DNA from 4 places in the Bradyrhizobium sp. Unk1 genome. Region 1 is predicted to be linked to each of the others. Evidence: predicted binding sites of a transcription regulator. Region 1 holds the regulator's gene; each other region holds the start of a gene.
The links. Region 1 encodes LexA, which represses DNA repair genes until DNA is damaged. Its sites were predicted from a motif close to TGTTCNNNNTGTGTTCNG; they were not measured.
Positions count from the first base shown of each region.

Region 2: a site for LexA is predicted at 2,813-2,830, ahead of AC5ZFO_RS04945 (YifB family Mg chelatase-like AAA ATPase). Genes of this name have one in related genera too.
Region 3: a site for LexA is predicted at 3,240-3,257, ahead of ruvC (crossover junction endodeoxyribonuclease RuvC). Genes of this name have one in related genera too.
Region 4: a site for LexA is predicted at 2,150-2,167, ahead of recA (recombinase RecA). Genes of this name have one in related genera too.

Region 1 is NZ_JCAMOP010000007.1:224,375-228,807, forward strand. It holds gene AC5ZFO_RS11670 (GAF domain-containing protein) at 1-804, opposite strand, end outside; gene AC5ZFO_RS11675 (hypothetical protein) at 1,029-1,463, opposite strand; gene lexA (transcriptional repressor LexA) at 2,109-2,810, opposite strand; gene AC5ZFO_RS11685 (molybdopterin molybdotransferase MoeA) at 2,987-4,198, opposite strand.
Region 2 is NZ_JCAMOP010000003.1:157,563-161,995, forward strand. It holds gene AC5ZFO_RS04935 (ATP-binding protein) at 1-523, opposite strand, end outside; gene AC5ZFO_RS04940 (hypothetical protein) at 643-1,116, opposite strand; gene AC5ZFO_RS04945 (YifB family Mg chelatase-like AAA ATPase) at 1,216-2,754, opposite strand; gene AC5ZFO_RS04950 (PilZ domain-containing protein) at 2,982-3,227, shown strand; gene AC5ZFO_RS04955 (tetratricopeptide repeat protein) at 3,307-4,080, shown strand; gene AC5ZFO_RS04960 (CpaE/TadZ family protein) at 4,190-4,433, opposite strand, start outside.
Region 3 is NZ_JCAMOP010000002.1:1,390-5,822, forward strand. It holds gene AC5ZFO_RS02095 (metallophosphoesterase) at 1-860, opposite strand, end outside; gene ruvB (Holliday junction branch migration DNA helicase RuvB) at 1,013-2,047, opposite strand; gene ruvA (Holliday junction branch migration protein RuvA) at 2,068-2,685, opposite strand; gene ruvC (crossover junction endodeoxyribonuclease RuvC) at 2,682-3,209, opposite strand; gene AC5ZFO_RS02115 (YebC/PmpR family DNA-binding transcriptional regulator) at 3,443-4,189, opposite strand; gene AC5ZFO_RS02120 (methyl-accepting chemotaxis protein) at 4,393-4,433, shown strand, end outside.
Region 4 is NZ_JCAMOP010000042.1:764-5,196, reverse strand. It holds gene AC5ZFO_RS37545 (hypothetical protein) at 1-845, opposite strand, end outside; gene recA (recombinase RecA) at 969-2,057, opposite strand; gene AC5ZFO_RS37535 (hypothetical protein) at 2,987-3,151, shown strand; gene AC5ZFO_RS37530 (hypothetical protein) at 4,096-4,296, shown strand.

The DNA of each region.
Region 1 (4,433 bases):
CATGCCGGTGGCCCAGGCCCCGCCGATGCTGCCTTCGCCTTTGGCGATGGATTTCGTCGCATAGAGCGCGGCGAGGTCGGTCTGCGCGCTGCAATCGCCGGCGCGGAAGACCAGCGCGGAGCGGGCCTCGTCCGGGACCCAGATCTCGAAGCGTCGTGCAATCGGGGTCGCCTGCGCCGAGAGGAACGTCAGCACCCAGGTCTGATCGGTGCCGGTCCGATAGGGAACGCCGACCCCGAGATTGATTCCGACCTTGGCGGCGTCCTCCCAGCGCAGAAAACTCCTGGCATCGTACAGGTCCTTGATGACCAGCGGCAGGCCGGCTTTCCAGATGCGGCCGGGCAGGCCGAAGCCACGCGGAAATCTGGTGTGGCGGGAGTTGAATTCGAACATTTCGGCGGTGCCGTAATAGCCGTCGACGAGCGCCATCTCGTGGGAGGTTTCGGCATCGTTGTGCCAGAGCTCGATCGCGCCGACATGGGCCTCGTCGTCGCCGCAGAACAGCACCATGACGGCTTGCAGGAATTCGCCTGAAAACACCGGCACTGCCACGCCGCATGTCAGCCCGGCGGCGATGGCCTGATCGGTCCGCTTGAAATAGGAATCGGTGAATCTGGTGAGGATCACGGGGTGGCCGCTGGCCCAGGCCTTGCCGGGAAGCCCCTCGTCATATCCGAAGTGCAGATCTTCGCTCACGGCCCTGAACGCGGACAGCCCTTCGCCGTAGAGGCTGCCGCCGAATTCCAGCCGCATGCGTGTGCGGTCAGGCACCCAGAGTTCAACGACGCGAATGAAGGTCTTCATTGAACGTGTCCGCCGTCTCAAGCCGCACCAAGCATCGGCCATTTGGCTGCGGAACGGACGTTCAAAATTCAGGCAGGACAGCGCAAACTTCGTGCGGTGGGAGGCGCAACGGCTTGGTCCGCCCGAGGGAGTTTCGCGGGACACGAACGACACCATCTCGCCGGCCTCGGCCGGCGATGGCGATTTTCAATCCTGGCCCGACCTGCCGGCCGGGAATGGCTATGTCAGCCGATCGGCAGGCGGGTGATGGTCGGCCGGCTGTCGGTGATGATCTGCGGCTTGTGCTCGCGCTCGCCGAGCGGCTGGGTCACCGGTAGTTGCAGCACGGTCGCGCGCTGGCCTTCGACCAGCTGCGTCACCAGCACGGATTTGCCGTCGGGGAATTCGATCGCATCATGATGGCGATCGGGAATGTGCGGATCGATCTTGCCGAACTTGCCGACGCGCGAATTGACGGTACGCGTCCAGATCCAGCGATTGTCGTAGCGGACGTTGTCGGCGAAAGCGAGCTCCGTTCCCGGGAGCAGGCAGACCGCGACGGTCGGATCGGCTGCGGAGGCAAAGCCGCGCGTCGAGGTGCCGCGGAAGGTTGTCGTGACGACCGTCTCGCCGACTTCGGCGGGACGCGACGCGACGGCATGCAGGCTGTAGTCACACATCGGGTGCTCCTCATGCAGGGATAGCGACCCACGTCTCTCAATCGAGGCGCAGGCCTCTATCAGAGTGGAAATGTGAAAGGTTCTGCCCGGTTGTAGGCAAATCTACGGCTCGCCGCAGCAAGCCGCAATCACATTATCTTTCCCGAATCCACTAGGAACAAAGCCCGCCCCTATGCATTCTGCAGGCGCGTGTCAGCGCCCCGCAGGCGCCGACCAGCCGGAATATTGCCAGGCCGGCCGCGACGGTTGCTCGACGGCGTTGCGGGCCTTGCGGGCTCGCTCGCTCACGGCGGTGTCGTTGCGGACATGGGGTCGCGATTGTGCGGCCAAGGCTTTCGACGCCAAGGCTTTCGACGCCAAGGCTCGCGACGCCAAGGCTTGCGACGCTGATGCTGCGATCAGCGCCACAGCAACTGGGATCTGAACGATCCGGCGCATGACTTCTCCTCGAACCTGAAGGCCGCGAAGCAGGGCTGCTTCGTGCGGCGTGCCGAGGATTTACCGCCAGAGGAGGGGCCGGATAATCTGCGCGAAACCAGAAAGACTATCCAGCGGAAGCGGACAATCGTCCGCTCCAATCTCGGATCGGCGATGCCGATCTAAAGCGCGCGGGGCGCCAAATAACCGATCCCGGCGCGTCCGGTATCAGTACTTCCGGTAGAGCCCGATCAGTTTGCCCTGAATCTTCACCCGGTTGGGCGGGAGGATGCGGACCTCATAGGCTGCGTTGGCGGGCTCGAGCGCGATCGAGGCGCCGCGGCGGCGGAAGCGCTTCAGGGTTGCTTCCTCGTCGTCGATCAGCGCCACCACGATATCGCCGGTGTCGGCGCTCTCGTTGCGCTGGATCAGCGCCATGTCGCCGTCGAGAATGCCGGCCTCGACCATGGAATCACCACGCACTTCGAGCGCGTAATGTTCGCCTGAACCGAGCATGTCAGGCGGTACGCTGATGGTGTGGCTGCGGGTCTGCAAGGCCTCGATCGGCGTGCCGGCCGCGATGCGGCCCATCACGGGGACCGCCACGGGACGCTCGCCCTCATCCGCCGGCGGGCTGGAAGTCGTGCGGACCTTGCCGAGATTGCCTTCGATGACGCTCGGCGTGAAACCGCGGCGGCTGCCGGCGGCGGCCTGAAGCTCGGGCAGCTTGATCACCTCGATGGCGCGGGCCCGGTTGGGCAGGCGCCGGATGAAGCCGCGCTCCTCGAGCGCGGTGATCAGGCGATGGATGCCCGATTTCGAGCGCAGGTCGAGCGCGTCCTTCATCTCGTCGAAGGAGGGCGGCACGCCGCTTTCCTTCAGCCGCTCGCTGATGAACCGCAGGAGCTCGTATTGTTTGCGCGTTAACATCTCGACCAAAATCCCCCGGTTGATGTCGTTCGATTCCGAGACGCTGAATTCAGCAGTAAGCCGCTACATGCTCGAAACAAATCATGAACGGACACTATATGTTCGATACATGTTCCGCAACTGCTTAATTTACCGTGAACGCGACAAAGTTCGCGGAACGCACGCGAACGAAGCGATCAGACGGGCAGCCGCAAGACCTCGCAAGGCGTGCCGGCTTCGGCCTTCGGCGCGAATGGCGCGCGCACGAGAAGTGCCTGTGCCGCAGCGAGATTCGCAAGCAGCGAGGAATCCTGGTGATTGACCGGAACGGCGACGAGCGTGCCGTCGTCGCGCAGTTCGAGGCGTGCGCGCAGATAATCCTCGCGCTGGTCGTTGGCGCCGACATCGCGGCCGAGCACCGCGCGTTCGCGGCGGTGATGAATCATCGAACGGCCCGAAAGCGCGCGAATCAACGGCACCATGAACAGGAAGCCGCAAACATAGGATGACACGGGATTGCCAGGCAGGCCGATCACGCGCATCGCGCCGAGCCGCCCGTTCATCATCGGCTTGCCCGGCCGCATCGCGATCTTCCAGAACGCCATCGAGATACCTTCGTCCCTCAGCGCCTGCTGGACCAGATCGTGGTCTCCGACCGACGCGCCGCCGGTCGTGATCAGGATGTCCGCGCCGCTCTCCCGCGCGCGGCCGATGCCGGCCGTGGTGGCCGCCAGCGTGTCGGCGGCAACGCCGAGGTCGACGGTATCGGCGCCCTCGCTGCGGGCGAGCGCGTGCAGGGCGTAGCCGTTGGAATAGACGATTTGGCCGGGACCGGGCGTGGTACCCGGCATCACCAACTCGTCGCCGGTCGCGAGGATCGCGACCTTCGGGCGTCGTCGGACGGGCAATTGCGGGTAATTCATGCCGGCGGCGAGCGCGAGGTCGCGCTCGGTGAGCCTGATACCCTTGCACAGCAGCACGTCGCCTTCCGAGAAGTCGACGCCGGCGGGGCGGATGTGCCGCCCCGTTACGGCGGCTTCCTTGATGGTGATGCGCTTGCCGTCCGCGACCGTATCCTCTTGGATCACGACCGCATCAGCGCCATCGGGAACGACACCGCCGGTGAAGATACGCACGGCCTCGCCGGCGCCGACCGATCCCGCAAACGGGCGGCCCGCCGCGACCTCGCCGATCAGGGTGAGCTGGGAGTCGGTCTTCGCCGCATCGACCGCGCGCACCGCATAGCCGTCCATTGCCGACATCGCCTGCGGCGGCTGCGTGCGCCGCGCGGCGACATCGCGCGCGAGCACGCGATGGAAGGCCGCGTCGAGCGCGATCATCTCTTCAGGCAGCGGCTCTGCGCCCGCCAGCACCGCGGCGAGCGCATCGGATACCGGCATCAGGGCCACGGCGAACTCCCGCAACAAATCGAAGGACTCGGTCGGCAAGGTTCTAGCCGAGCGGAGGGCCTGAAGCAAAAGGGGCTCCCCAAAGGCGCGCGAGCCCACACTTCCATTCGGCGGCGGCCCGGCCTATCTTTCTGTCGATGACAAGACTGCTCGAAAAAGCGCTCCAGGCCGTGCGGCAGCTCCCTGCGGATAGCCAGGACGAGATTGCGCGTGCGATGCTGGCTTTGAGCGGCAA
Region 2 (4,433 bases), on a different contig from region 1:
GAATGCGCGTGCCGTTGCTTTCGCGGGCGCTGTCGCCCTGCTCGAGGACGTCGAAATCGAAACGCGTGCCGACCAGCGCGCCGCGCGCCTGTCCCGCGAGCGCGCAATAGGCGTCGTTGGCGAAGGTGATGCGGCTCTGGTGGTCGCGCAGCACGATCAGGTCACCCTGCTGTTCGAACAGGCTGCGCGCGCGCTCTTCCGCCTCCTTCAGTTCCCAATTGCGGTCGATCAGCGTCTCGTTGTGGGCGGCCAGCTTACGCATCCGCTTGTTGACGAAGCGCAGCCGCATGCTGAGCGTGGCGAGGCCGAGGCAGGCGAGCGCGAACAGGAAGCTTGCTCCAACCGCAAACGTATTGGGGTCGTAGCCGGAGTTCTCGGAGCGGCTGCCGGAAACGAAGCCATAGGCGCCGCCGAACGTTGCCGAGAAGATCATGAAGGAGCGGATCGCGAAAGCGATGCGGGGATGCTGTCGCCTGAAGCGGCGCATGCGCACCTTGATCCGGAACGTCCGATCCATCGCCATCGACCCCGACTCTTGCTCCGAAACCCCGCGCCGCCAATTGCGACGATGTCTCGCCGACCTTGCGAACAGCTTGAGGCCTCGGTTCGGCCTCCAAACAGGGTTGATGAGGTGTTAACGCCTCAGAGCGAGGCAGCGTGGAGCGGGAGCGGGCGGTGGCCGCCATTGGCACCGACGATCAGCGCCGCGGCCTCGCGCTGCGAAAACGTTTTCGAGCGGACATAGATGCGGTAATCGGCCGGTCCGTCGGTGGAGAGATAAATCACCGGGCCGCCGTCGACCGGCTCCGCGGCAATCGTGACAAGGCGGTTCGCCGGATTGGTCTGGCAGGAGTCCGGTTCAAAGCTCAGACCGTCGTCCACGACCGCGAAGTCCGCCGCGTCCGGATCGTCGGTGATCTGAACCCGCACCGTGGCCCGCGACAGATCGTCGGTGAAGGCGACATGGACGCCGGCCGTCCAGAACAGGGATGTCAGCTCGACTGAAGTATCGCCCAGCGCGATGCAGGGATGCGAGACCGATCCGATCTCGCCGCGGGCGAACACCGCGGCCGCCAGCAGGGGAACAACCGAGGCCAGGATCTTGAAACGCAACATGACACGCTACTCGCCCGGCCCTGTGTGGGGAACGCTTGGGCCTTATGGTTTGCAGAGCGTAAAGGAAACTCGTTACCGCCGGGTTGATGCGCGGAATGATCAGGCCATCTGCCGCACATCCTCCGCGAGTGCGCGGTAGGACAGCGCCTCGGCGAGATGCAGCCGGCCGATCTTGTCGGCGCCGTCGAGATCGGCGAGCGTGCGGGCCACCCGCAGCACGCGGTGATAGCCGCGCGCCGACAGCCGCATGGTCTCGGCGGCGTCGCGCAGCAATTTGGCGCCTTGCGCATCCGGCTTGGCGACGTCTTCCAACACCGAGGCTGGCGCCTCGGCATTGGTGCGAACATGCGGCAGGCCCGCATCCGCGTAGCGCGCGAGCTGGATGTCGCGCGCGGCTGCCACGCGCGCGGCGACTTCCGCCGAGCCCTCGGCCGGCGGAGGCAGGATCAGATCCGCTGCGGTCACCGCGGGAACCTCGATGCGCAAATCGATGCGGTCCATCAGCGGACCGGAGATGCGCGCCTGGTAGTCGCCGGTGCAGCGATCGATGCGGCCGCGCTTGCAGGCATAGCCGGGCTCGAACGCATGGCCGCAGCGGCACGGATTCATCGCCGCGACCAGCATGAAGCGCGCGGGATAAGTCACGCGATGATTGGCGCGGGAGACGGAGACCTCGCCGTTCTCCAGCGGCTGGCGCAGCGAATCCAGCACGCGCGGATCGAATTCGGGCAGCTCGTCGAGGAACAGCACGCCCTGATGCGCGAGCGAGATCTCGCCGGGTTTTGCGCGCATGCCGCCGCCGGTGAGCGCGGCCATGCTGGCGGAGTGATGCGGTGAACGGAACGGCCGCCGCGCGGTCAGCGCACCGCCCTGGATCTCGCCGGCAACGGAGGCGATCATGGAGACTTCGAGCAATTCGCCCGGCGACAGCGGCGGCAGGATCGAGGGCAGGCGTGCCGCCAGCATCGACTTGCCGGCACCGGGTGCGCCGATCATGAGCAGGTGATGTCCGCCGGCGGCCGCGATCTCCAGCGCGCGCTTGGCGCTCTCCTGGCCCTTGATGTCGCGCAGGTCGAGCGGGGAGGCGGCGACCTCGTGCACGCGCGGCGTGGGCCGCGACAGCACCTGCGTGCCCTTGAAATGGTTAGCGATCTGGATCAGCGATTGGGCCGCGATGATCTGGATGTCCGGGCTCGCCCACGCCGCCTCCGAGCCGCAGGCTGCCGGGCAGATCAAGCCTTCCTCGCGCACATTGGCGCCGATCGCGGCGGGAAGCACGCCGGCCACCGGCGCGATCGAGCCGTCGAGACCGAGCTCGCCGAGAACGGTAAAACCGGTCAGCGCATCCGGCGGGATCGCGCCGATTGCGGCCATCAGCCCGAGCGCGATCGGCAGGTCGTAATGGCTGCCCTCCTTGGGCAGGTCGGCGGGCGCGAGATTGACGATGATCCGCCGCGCCGGCAGCGCCAGCCCCGAGGCAATCAGCGCCGAGCGGACGCGCTCACGTGCCTCCGACACCGCCTTGTCGGGCAGGCCGACGATGGCAAAGGCCGGCAGGCCGGGCGCGACCTGCACCTGCACGTCGACCGCGCGGGCCTCGATCCCCTCAAAGGCGACGGTAGAAACCCGCTGAACCATGCCCGAACCAGCCTGCCCTCTCGCACAATTAGGGGTAGCAGAGCCCGATCTTTCTTGCAAGAACAATACAAGAACATCCCTGAGGGCCAGGAAAACCCTAACCGGTCGTAAACATCACGCCGACACTACGCCTCGAATGCGAGCGGCTCTCATCAGCACATCCCAACGAATGTTCGCTACTCCTAGAGCTGCGGGATGGGCCGTGATCTAACGGGTGAACAATTCAAATGCTTGCAAATCGCCGCAGAAGCGAACGACGGGTATGCACTCGGCTCGCCAAGATTCACTTTGGCGCGGGATCGCTGCCGCGAGACTGCACGATCACGGATATCTCGGATGGCGGGGTGAAAGTGGTGGCGGAGTTTCTGGAAGTGCCGCCGCAATTCACCATCATCTTCGCGCCCGATTATTCCCGCCAATGCCGCCTGCGCTGGCGCATCGGCTGCGAATTCGGCGCCGAGTTCACCGATTGAGCCGGACCGGCCGGGTTCCTTAACTGGACTTTAGCGTTAATCGGTAAGCATCGCTGATCAGTCGCCGAGTGATCAGAGTATGCCCAAGCGTTCGTCCCTTGCCTCTCCGCCGGCGAGATTCCTGCTTTCCGCGCTCGTGATGCTTGCCCTCGGCGGCTGCCAGACCACGAGTCTGGAGGACATCACCGGCGCGCTCGGCGGCAAGTCGGAAACCGCTGGCAGGGCCGATCCGAAGCCGGACATGGACGCGCTTCGCGAGCGCTATCGCGCCAAGCCTTCCGATCCCAACGTCGCGCTCGACTATGGCACGGCGCTGCGCGAGACCGGCCAGCGCGCCCAGGCCGTTGCGGTGATGGAGCAGGCCGTGCTCGCCCATCCCAGCAACAAGGCGCTGCTCGCCGGCTACGGCCGCGCGCTCGCCGACAGCGGCAATTTCCAGCAGGCTTTCGATGTGCTCAGCCGCGCACATACGCCCGAGGATCCGGATTGGCGCATCCTGTCGGCGCAAGGCGCGGCGCTCGATCAGCTCGGTCGCAACGAAGAGGCGCAGCAATATTATGCGGCAGCGCTGAAGATTGTGCCCGAAGAGCCGCAGGTTCTGTCCAATCTCGGCCTGTCCTACATGCTCCAGAACAATCTGCCGCGGGCCGAGGAAACGCTGCGCCGCGCCTATGAGCGCAATCGCGCCGATTCCCGCGTGCGCGCCAATCTGGCGCTCGTCGTGGGACTGCAGGGAAAGCAGGCCGAGGCCGAGACCATCGTGAAGGCCGACCTGCCGCCGGATCAGGCCGCAGCAAAGGTCACGGCGCTGCGGCAGTTGCTGGCGAAGAAGCAGCAGCGGGCGGACAAATAGCCCGCTCTCTCTTAGGACCTTATGGGATGAAACTCGCCTAGCGCCTCGTCGGATGTGCGTTCCCTCCCCCGCAAGGGGGGAGGGAACGGAGACAACACCGCTGTTTCGCTTACGACACCTTGCGATGCGGGGCTGACCCGCGACCCGCCCTGCCCTTGAGCTTCTTCAGGAGCGGTCCGAGCAGCGAGCGCTTCGGCTTCTTCACCTCGCCACGCCCGGCGAGGCGGTTCGCCATGTTCTGGAACAGAAGGGTGGTGCGGTGGTTCTTGGAGACCTCCGCGATCATCTGGCCGTTGTTGGCCGCGGTCGAGAACAGTTTCGAGTCGAACGGGATCGCCGCGATCGGCTGGCTC
Region 3 (4,433 bases), on a different contig from region 1:
ACGCGGACCGGCATGATGCTGCAACCGAGGCCGCCGGAGACGATGACGTCGCATTTCAGCCGGAAGTGACCATAGGCGAGCCGCACGCCGTGCTGAGGCGGAACAGCCGGCGACCAGCCGAACAGGCGGACCTGGCCGCCATGGGTATGACCGGACAGTTGCAGCGCGACGCGCGCGGGTACGAGCGGCGCGATATTGGGCTCATGCGCGAGCAGGATGACCGGCGCATCGTCGGTGACCTTCGCCAGCGTGCCCGCGAGATCGTCGGCGCCAAGCCGGTGCACGCTTCGGCCATAGCGCTTCGCGGGATAGTAGGCGAGCTGATCGCCGAGGCCCGCGAGCCAGAAGGAGCGTCCGTCCTTGGTGAGACGCACGACGTCGTTCTCGTAAACGGGAATGCCAGCCGCCTCCAGCGCGCGATGGGCGGCTGTCGGCCCGTGCCCGGCCTGCTGCACGGCCCTGTCCACCCAATAATCGTGATTGCCCATGACGGCATGGACGCCGAGCGGTGCCTTGAGGCCCGCGAGCACCTTGGCCCATTCGCTCGACGGAATGATGCGCGTGACCTGGTGAACACCCGCGACATAGTCGCCGAGCAGCACGATGACATCGGCGTTGAGCGCATTGGTGCGATCGACGATGCCCTCGATCCGCTCCAGCGACATCCAGGGATCACAGGCATGAATGTCGGTGACGATGGCGATCTTGAGCGGAAAATCCGCCGGCCATTGCCGCGGGGTCGGGTGATAACGGGTGACGCGGAGCCGCAGCGGCTCGACGCCGACGCCATAGGCCGCGGTCGAGACGCCGAGCGCGGACAGGCCGCCGATGGAACGGATGAGATGACGACGCGTGATCATGGAAGCCCGATGGTGATGCAGCTTTGTGATGCGGTCCGATTGAAGCGGAATTTGGGTCCGCTCGTGCAGACGGTCTGCATTCGCGTGCAGACTGTCTGCACAAAGGTTACCGGGAGTTCATGACGATAGCTGCACCCGGCATTTGCGCGAGATCAGTCGTCGCTCTCGTCCGAGCCGAACAGGCCGAACTGTGCCGCGGCATCGCGCGAGGGCTCGGCGATGCCGAGATGGCGGAAGGCGTGCGAGGTGAGCAGGCGGCCGCGCGGTGTGCGCTGGAGATAGCCGCACTGAATGAGATAGGGCTCGATGATGTCCTCGATCGCATCGCGCGGCTCGGACAGCGCGGCAGCCATCGTCTCGACGCCGACCGGGCCGCCGCCATAGTTCTGCGCGATGGTGGTGAGGTAGCGGCGGTCCATGGCGTCGAGGCCCGCGGCGTCGACCTCGAGCGCGCTCAGCGCGTGGTCGGCGATCTTGCGGTCGATCGAGGCTGCATCGGCGGCGGAGGCGAAATCGCGCACGCGCCGCAGCAGGCGGCCGGCGATGCGCGGCGTGCCGCGGGCACGGCGCGCGATCTCGTTGGCACCGTCGGCGCTCATGCCGACATTGAGCACGCGCGCGCCGCGGGTGACGATGCTTTCCAGCTCTTCGATGGTGTAGAAATTGAGCCGCACCGGAATGCCGAAGCGGTCGCGCAAGGGATTGGTGAGGAGGCCTGCGCGCGTGGTGGCGCCGACGAGCGTGAATTTCGACAGCTCGATCTTCACCGAGCGTGCCGCCGGGCCCTCGCCGATGATCAGGTCGAGCTGAAAGTCCTCCATCGCGGGATAGAGCACTTCTTCCACCGCGGGGCTCAGACGATGGATCTCGTCGATGAAGAGCACGTCGCGCTCTTCGAGGTTGGTGAGGAGTGCGGCGAGATCGCCGGCCTTGGCGATCACCGGACCCGAGGTCGCGCGAAAGCCGACACCGAGCTCCTTGGCGACGATCTGCGCCAGCGTGGTCTTGCCCAGGCCGGGCGGACCTACGAACAGCACGTGATCCAGCGCCTCGCCACGCTTGCGTGCCGCCTCGATGAAGATCGAGAGGTTCTTGCGCGCCTGCTGCTGGCCGACGAAGTCGGACAGCGATTGCGGGCGCAGCGCGGTATCGCCGACATCGTCGCTGCGGCGCTCGGGCGTGACCATGCGGTTGGCCTTGGGGTCGCTCACTTCGCGAGCTCCTTCAGCCCGAGGCGAATGAGCTGCGCCGTCTCGGCATTCTCACCCGCGCTGCGCGATGCGGATGCAATCGCCGCCGCCGCCTGCGGCTGGCCGTAGCCGAGATTGACGAGCGCGGAGATCGCGTCCGCGACGGGCCGCGGCGCACGCTGGTCGTCGACGGCGCCGGCGAGATGCACGACAGCGGGATCGACATTGGCGAAGGCCGGCGCCTTGTCTTTCAATTCGGTGACGATGCGCTCGGCAACCTTGGGACCGACGCCGGGCGTACGCGCCACCGCGGCCTTGTCGCGCAGCGCGATGGCATTTGCGAGGTCGGAAGGCACGAGCGTGCCGAGCACCGCGAGCGCGACCTTGGCGCCGACGCCCTGCACGGTCTGGAGCAGGCGAAACCATTCGCGCTCCTGGTCGGTGCGGAAGCCGAACAGCTTTATTTGATCTTCGCGGACGTAGGTCTCGATCGACAGCACTGCGGCTTCACCGGGCGACGGCAGATGCTGCAGCGTGCGCGTCGAGCAGTGCACCTGATAGCCGACGCCGCCGACGTCGAGGAGCACATAATCCTCGCCATAGGAATCGATCAGGCCCTTGAGCTTGCCGATCATAAGCCCGCCACCTTCAGCCTGAGCGCCGTGCTCTGGCGGTGATGGGCGTGGGTGATAGCGATGGCGAGCGCGTCGGCGGCGTCCGCTGACGGCGGCTCGGCCTTGGGCAGCAAAATCTTCAGCATCATCGCGATCTGGTGCTTGTCGGCGTGACCGGCGCCGACCACCGTCTTCTTGACCTGGTTCGGCGCGTATTCGGCAACAGTAATGCCGAACATCGCGGGCGCCAGCATGGCGACGCCGCGGGCCTGGCCGAGCTTCAGCGTCGCGACGCCGTCCTTGTTCACAAAGGTCTGCTCGACCGCGGCTTCCATCGGCTTGTGACCGGACAGGACGGCGGCAAGCCCCTCATGGATCGCGAGCAGCCGGCTCGCCAGCGGCAAATCGTCCGGCGGTTCCACCGAGCCGCAGGCGACGTAGATCAAGCGATTGCCCTCGGCCTCGATCACGCCCCAGCCGGTGCGGCGCAGGCCGGGGTCGATGCCGATGATGCGAACGGGGCCACGAATCGGGAGCGCAGTCATGGGCCAGTGATAGCGGCTGGCTGCGGTGGGGGAAACAGAAACAGAACGGAAGTAACAGGGGAAGTGGGACTCGTCGGAGATTGCCGCGCTGCCCGCAGCACCCCCCGACGTCATACCCCGCGAAAACGGGGTATCCAGTACGCCGCGGCTTCTCCGTATCTCGCTGGCGTCTCTGGAATACTGGGTCGCCCGGTCAAGCCGGGCGACGACAGGGAAATTCGGAGCTGGCTGCCTCAGCCGCCCATCTTCGCCATCAGCGCGTCGGACACCTCGAAATTGGCGTAGACGTGCTGGACGTCGTCGTGCTCGTTGAGCAGGTCCATCAGCTTCAAGAGCTTCTCGCCGGTCTCGTCGTCGACCGCCAGCGTATTCTGCGGCTTCCAGATCAGCGCGGCCTTGCGCGGCTCGCCGAACTTGGCTTCCAGCGCCTTGGCGACGTCGCGATAGCCTTCGGTCGAGGCGTAGATCTCGTGTCCGCCTTCGCCCGAGACCACGTCATCGGCACCGGCCTCGATCGCGGCATCCAGCACCGCGTCGTCGGAGGCGACGCTGCGGTCGTATTCGATGATGCCGGTGCGGTCGAACATGAAGGAGACCGAGCCGGTTTCGCCGAGATTGCCGCCCGACTTGGTGAAGAAGGAGCGGATGTCGGAGGCGGCGCGGTTGCGGTTGTCGGTCAGCGCCTCGACGATGACGGCGACGCCGCCGGGGCCGTAACCCTCGTAGCGGATCTCGTCATAGTTCTCGCCGTCATTGCCGAGCGCCTTCTTGACGGCGCGCTCGATATTGTCCTTCGGCATGTTCTCCTGGCGCGCCGCGATGATGGCGGCACGCAGGCGCGGATTCATGTTGGGGTCGGGCGTGCCGAGCTTGGCCGCGACGGTGATTTCCCGCGCCAGCTTGCCGAACAGCTTCGACTTCTGGGCATCCTGCCGCCCCTTGCGGTGCATGATGTTCTTGAATTGGGAATGTCCGGCCATGCGTGTCTCGTCAGGAATCGTGCGCCAAAGGTGAGCGTGGGAAGCGCGGCCTTATAGGCCGCCAACCCACCGGAATGAAAGGGCCTCTCATACTTTAAGGTAGTACCGTAGTGGAACGTGCCCAGAAGTCAGGCATCGTTAACCCTGATTTCATTCCGGCCTGCGAAAATAGCGTCTACCCGTCTCCCGACAAGAGTGACCTGATGGCGTTCGCATTATTTCGGACGCGTCAGCCGGACATGGC
Region 4 (4,433 bases), on a different contig from region 1:
AATTCGGTCAATGACAGGCAGCTGCGCAGATACGCGGCGTGCCGATCCCTCAGGTTTTCCCGGTCGATTGTGCGCAGTTCATCGTCCAACCCTGCCACCGCGGGCCTCGGACCATGCGCCAGCCCTTGAAGCAACCATCCTGACTCAAATTCACGGAATATCCGCGTGCCTCGGAGTGTGCGCAGGTGAAACAGCGCATTTGTGAGCGTGAACCCTCGCGCAATGAGCTCCAGAAACCGAAACTCAGTTGCACCAAGTCCTGTCAAAGGCGACGGAAGCTCTTCCAACAGATCGAGCAGAGCCAGCCTCAACATCGGCAATGCGCTAAGGTCCTTGTGGATCAGATCAGCGCAGGCCTCGGGTGTCGGCGCGCTATAGGCCTGCCAGGCCATCTTGGCGGTCATAAGCTCATTGGCCGTGACGCTCACGACGGGAATATGGGATGCGGAATTTCCGAGCCTTTCGATTCTCACGTCGAAAAAATCGGACGCTAGCAAACGTAATCGAAGCTTTTCGAGCAGCTGGGGGCATGAATCGAAATAGTCGAGCAGCCAAATCAACTGCAATTGATCTTCAGGGTTCGAGTCAAACCAAAGTTCAATTTCGTCATAGCGCTCGCAAAACTCGGCAAAAGGCAGGTTCCTGCGATCCTTGAAGGCGCGAGGCCAGACGACGCCCCAATCCGACCAGTGATCGCCCGTCCTGAGCGGGCCTGAGCGCGCCCCGAAATAAGCTGCGAGATATTCAGGTGAAGGCAGCGGATCCCACGCGAAACGAAAAAAGAAAAAAACGACGATCTCAGCCAGCTCCGACTTGGCAAGATCAGCGCCGGACGAACTGGTCAAGATCAGACGTCTCATCGCTCCACCAGATCATTATTATCAGGCCCAAAACGAAACGGGCGCTGACGACGTCGGCAACTCAACGTCCTCAGCGCCCGCTCCTCGCGAAAGTTCTTCGCGTTAGGTTTACTCGTCCGCCGGCTCCTCGCCATCGGCGTCGCGCTCGGGCGTGCCGGCGAGAATCTGCTCGGCGATCAGGCCGGAGTTCTGGCGGATCGAGGTCTCGATCTTGGCGGTGATGTCGGGGTTGGCCTTCAAAAACGCCTTCGAGTTCTCGCGGCCCTGACCGAGGCGCTGGCTGTCATAGGAGAACCAGGCGCCGGACTTTTCGACGATGCCGGCCTTGACGCCGAGATCGAGGATCTCGCCCATCTTGGAAACGCCCTCGCCGTACATGATGTCGAACTCGACCTGCTTGAAGGGCGGCGCCAGCTTGTTCTTTACCACCTTGACGCGCGTGGTGTTGCCGACCACTTCGTCGCGCTCCTTGATCGCGCCGATGCGGCGGATGTCGAGGCGGACGGAGGCATAGAATTTCAGCGCGTTGCCGCCGGTCGTGGTTTCCGGCGAGCCGTACATCACACCGATCTTCATGCGGATCTGGTTGATGAAGATCACCATGGTGTTGGATTTGTTGATCGAGGCCGTCAGCTTGCGCAGCGCCTGGCTCATCAGACGAGCCTGGAGACCCGGCAGCGCATCGCCCATCTCGCCCTCAAGCTCGGCCTTCGGCACCAGAGCCGCGACCGAATCGACCACCAGCACGTCCACCGCACCCGAGCGCACCAGCGTGTCGCAGATTTCCAGCGCCTGCTCGCCCGTGTCCGGCTGCGAAATCAGGAGCTCGTCGATGTTGACGCCCAGCTTGCGCGCATAGACCGGGTCGAGCGCGTGCTCGGCGTCGATGAAGGCACAGATGCCGCCCTTCTTCTGCGCTTCCGCCACCGTGTGCAGCGCCAGCGTGGTCTTGCCCGACGATTCCGGCCCGTAGATTTCCACGACGCGCCCCTTCGGCAGACCGCCGATCCCGAGCGCAATGTCGAGCCCGAGGGACCCCGAGGACACCGCCTCGACATCCATCGACCGGTCGTTCTTGCCGAGCTTCATCACCGAGCCCTTGCCGAACTGGCGCTCGATCTGGGAGAGCGCGGCGGCCAGAGCTTTACTCTTGTCCATGGAAGATCCTTCGACGATACGCAGGGCAGTGTTGGACATTGGGTCGTGCTCCTTATGGCGAGGATTCGGGTGCGGGACAAACGATTGGCGCGGCGGGTCGTCGATAAAAGCAATGTACCCCATTTGTTCCTGGTTCGCAATATGTTCTTTCGCGGATTTTGGTACTGGCCTGTTTCCGAGCGCGGCGGCCTAGTTTGAATTTGGGAGTGGCCTGTTTTGTTCTTGCACTATTTTTGCGTGCATCTGCAGGCGAAACACCCGAAGGTAACTTTGGCAGCAGATGTCAGGGATAACTTATAAGCTCAATTGTTGAGCATAGGTATTATCGTAGGGCCAACACTTTAGACAGGTGCTTTCCGTATTGACCCTGAGTGTCTTTCGAATTTGTGAGTGACCTAGTTCGTTGGACGGCTCATATTAAAGGCATGGTCATAAATGCTCTCAAACTTGCCGGAGTGGCCGCCCTGGTACTGATCACGACCGGGGCGTGGCCCAACCCGCGCTACGGGGCGGCAATTGCCTTGGGCGTTTGCATCATGGCGGCCGTCGTACTTCATTTCGCCGCCCCGTAAGGCCGCCTCAGTTGGCGGCCTCGTTCACAAGTCCATTTCATACTGTTGACCGAAAATCCTTCTGACGTGCCCCTCGTACTCGCCCTGATCTCGCGATACCTGAGCAATACCTGGAAGCTGACCCAGATGCTGGCGTAGCGCCTTCACGCCGATATCGGAAAGGAATTGGTGCAGCCTCTTGCGTCGCCGGCCAGTACCCGGATTTTGGCACAGACCTGTTTCCGACCTCGATGGCCTGATTTGAAAACGACAGCGGCCCGTTTTTGTTCTCGGGACTACGATTGGTGTATCCGGGAGCGGAACGTCGCCGTCATAAATCCGCAATCCCCAGCGAATCTTTTGCGGTGTCCGGCCTGTCTGAGGATGGTGCCGCTAGTCGTTGAGGGAGCCTGGGTGATGACGGAAAACACGCAGCAGGCGGACAGGCGCAATCGGCTCTTGGAAGCCGCCGCGCAGGAAATGATCAAATTCGAACAGAAGGAAAATGAGTTCCGCAGGCGAGATCGCGAGGAGCGCGCGGCGGAGCTTCGTCTGCCTCTGGATAAGTTCAATCTCCACTGAGCGGCGCCGACAATTTCACACAACTGTCATGGCACGTTCCTAGCATTGTCATGCGACGGGGGTCCGGCGCGCGGCTCTCCGTCCAACCTCGGCCTAGACCACCAGATGGGCGGAGAGCTCGCCGACCTCCTGAACCATCGCGGCACGCCCGGGTTAGCTCGGCATGTATCGCGTCTGGTATTTTGTCGCCTTCCTCGCCGCGACCGGGATCGGCTTCGTATTTCTGGTCACGACAACCCGCCTTGTGGGCGGATGACGCAAGACCGCCTCAGTAGGCGGCCTGACGGGAACGACTTTCCAATAAAGCGATTGAGATTCCGGTCTGTGGCGCGACACTCTCGCGCCATCCACCCGGAACGGTCCATCGTACAATGCGCGCGTTGGCGATGGGCCGGATCTCGTGAGGCCGCCCCGGTTGGCGGCCTCTTTCGTTTCGTGAAGTCTTCCTTCTGCCAGGGAAGCCCCTTGGTACCGACTGGTTGATCCCGATGGATCAGCTTGAAGATGCGGGGCTTGGCAAAGCGCCGCGTTGCGGCGTCGCCCCAGTGTCCCAAGTTGAATTCGGCAGTGTCCCGCAACGTGACATAAAACCTTGGCACAGGTTGTGCAGACTAATCGTCACCGGGGTTTTGCATCGACCTCTCCGGGGCTGGAAAGCCGCCGCCCGCGCAACATTTAAGCGGGCGGCGTTTTTATTGGTGTCCTGATCTGACAGCGCTCGTGTCCTACTTAGGCCAAGCATCCGGATTTTGGCGTTGGCCCGTTTCTGAACGCGGTGGCCTGGTTTGATCTTGGGAGTGTTCCAGTTCGAGAAGTTAACATTCGGCAAGGAACCCAAATCCTCGCCGTGCTATTTTCATTCATCACAGAAAGGACCGTGGCTTTTATCTGTGATGAGAACGCCATTAGCGCTCCCGCCTTCCTCCCATGGACAGGAGCGCGCCATGTTCAAACGGCGTCGTTTCAAGCAACAGCTTACGCTTCAAGACCGCCTGTCCGCATGGGCGAAGCACCTCGAAGAGCAGGCCGCGAAACTTCCGCCGGGTGCAGAGCGTGAAGCCCTCGTTAGGAAGGCCCGCCAAGCCGACGTGGCAAACCATCTGGACGATTGGGCGAAGTCTCCCGGCTTGCAGCCGCCGAGGTGAGGCCCATGATCGAGCAGCCCCACGTCAATCCGTATTCAGTTCACGCGCGCATCTGCCTTGGCATTGCAGCCTTCGGCGCCGCGCTGTTTGTTGCAGCGCTCTTCATGGGTATGCGGTAAGGCCAGGTGCCGCTCTCG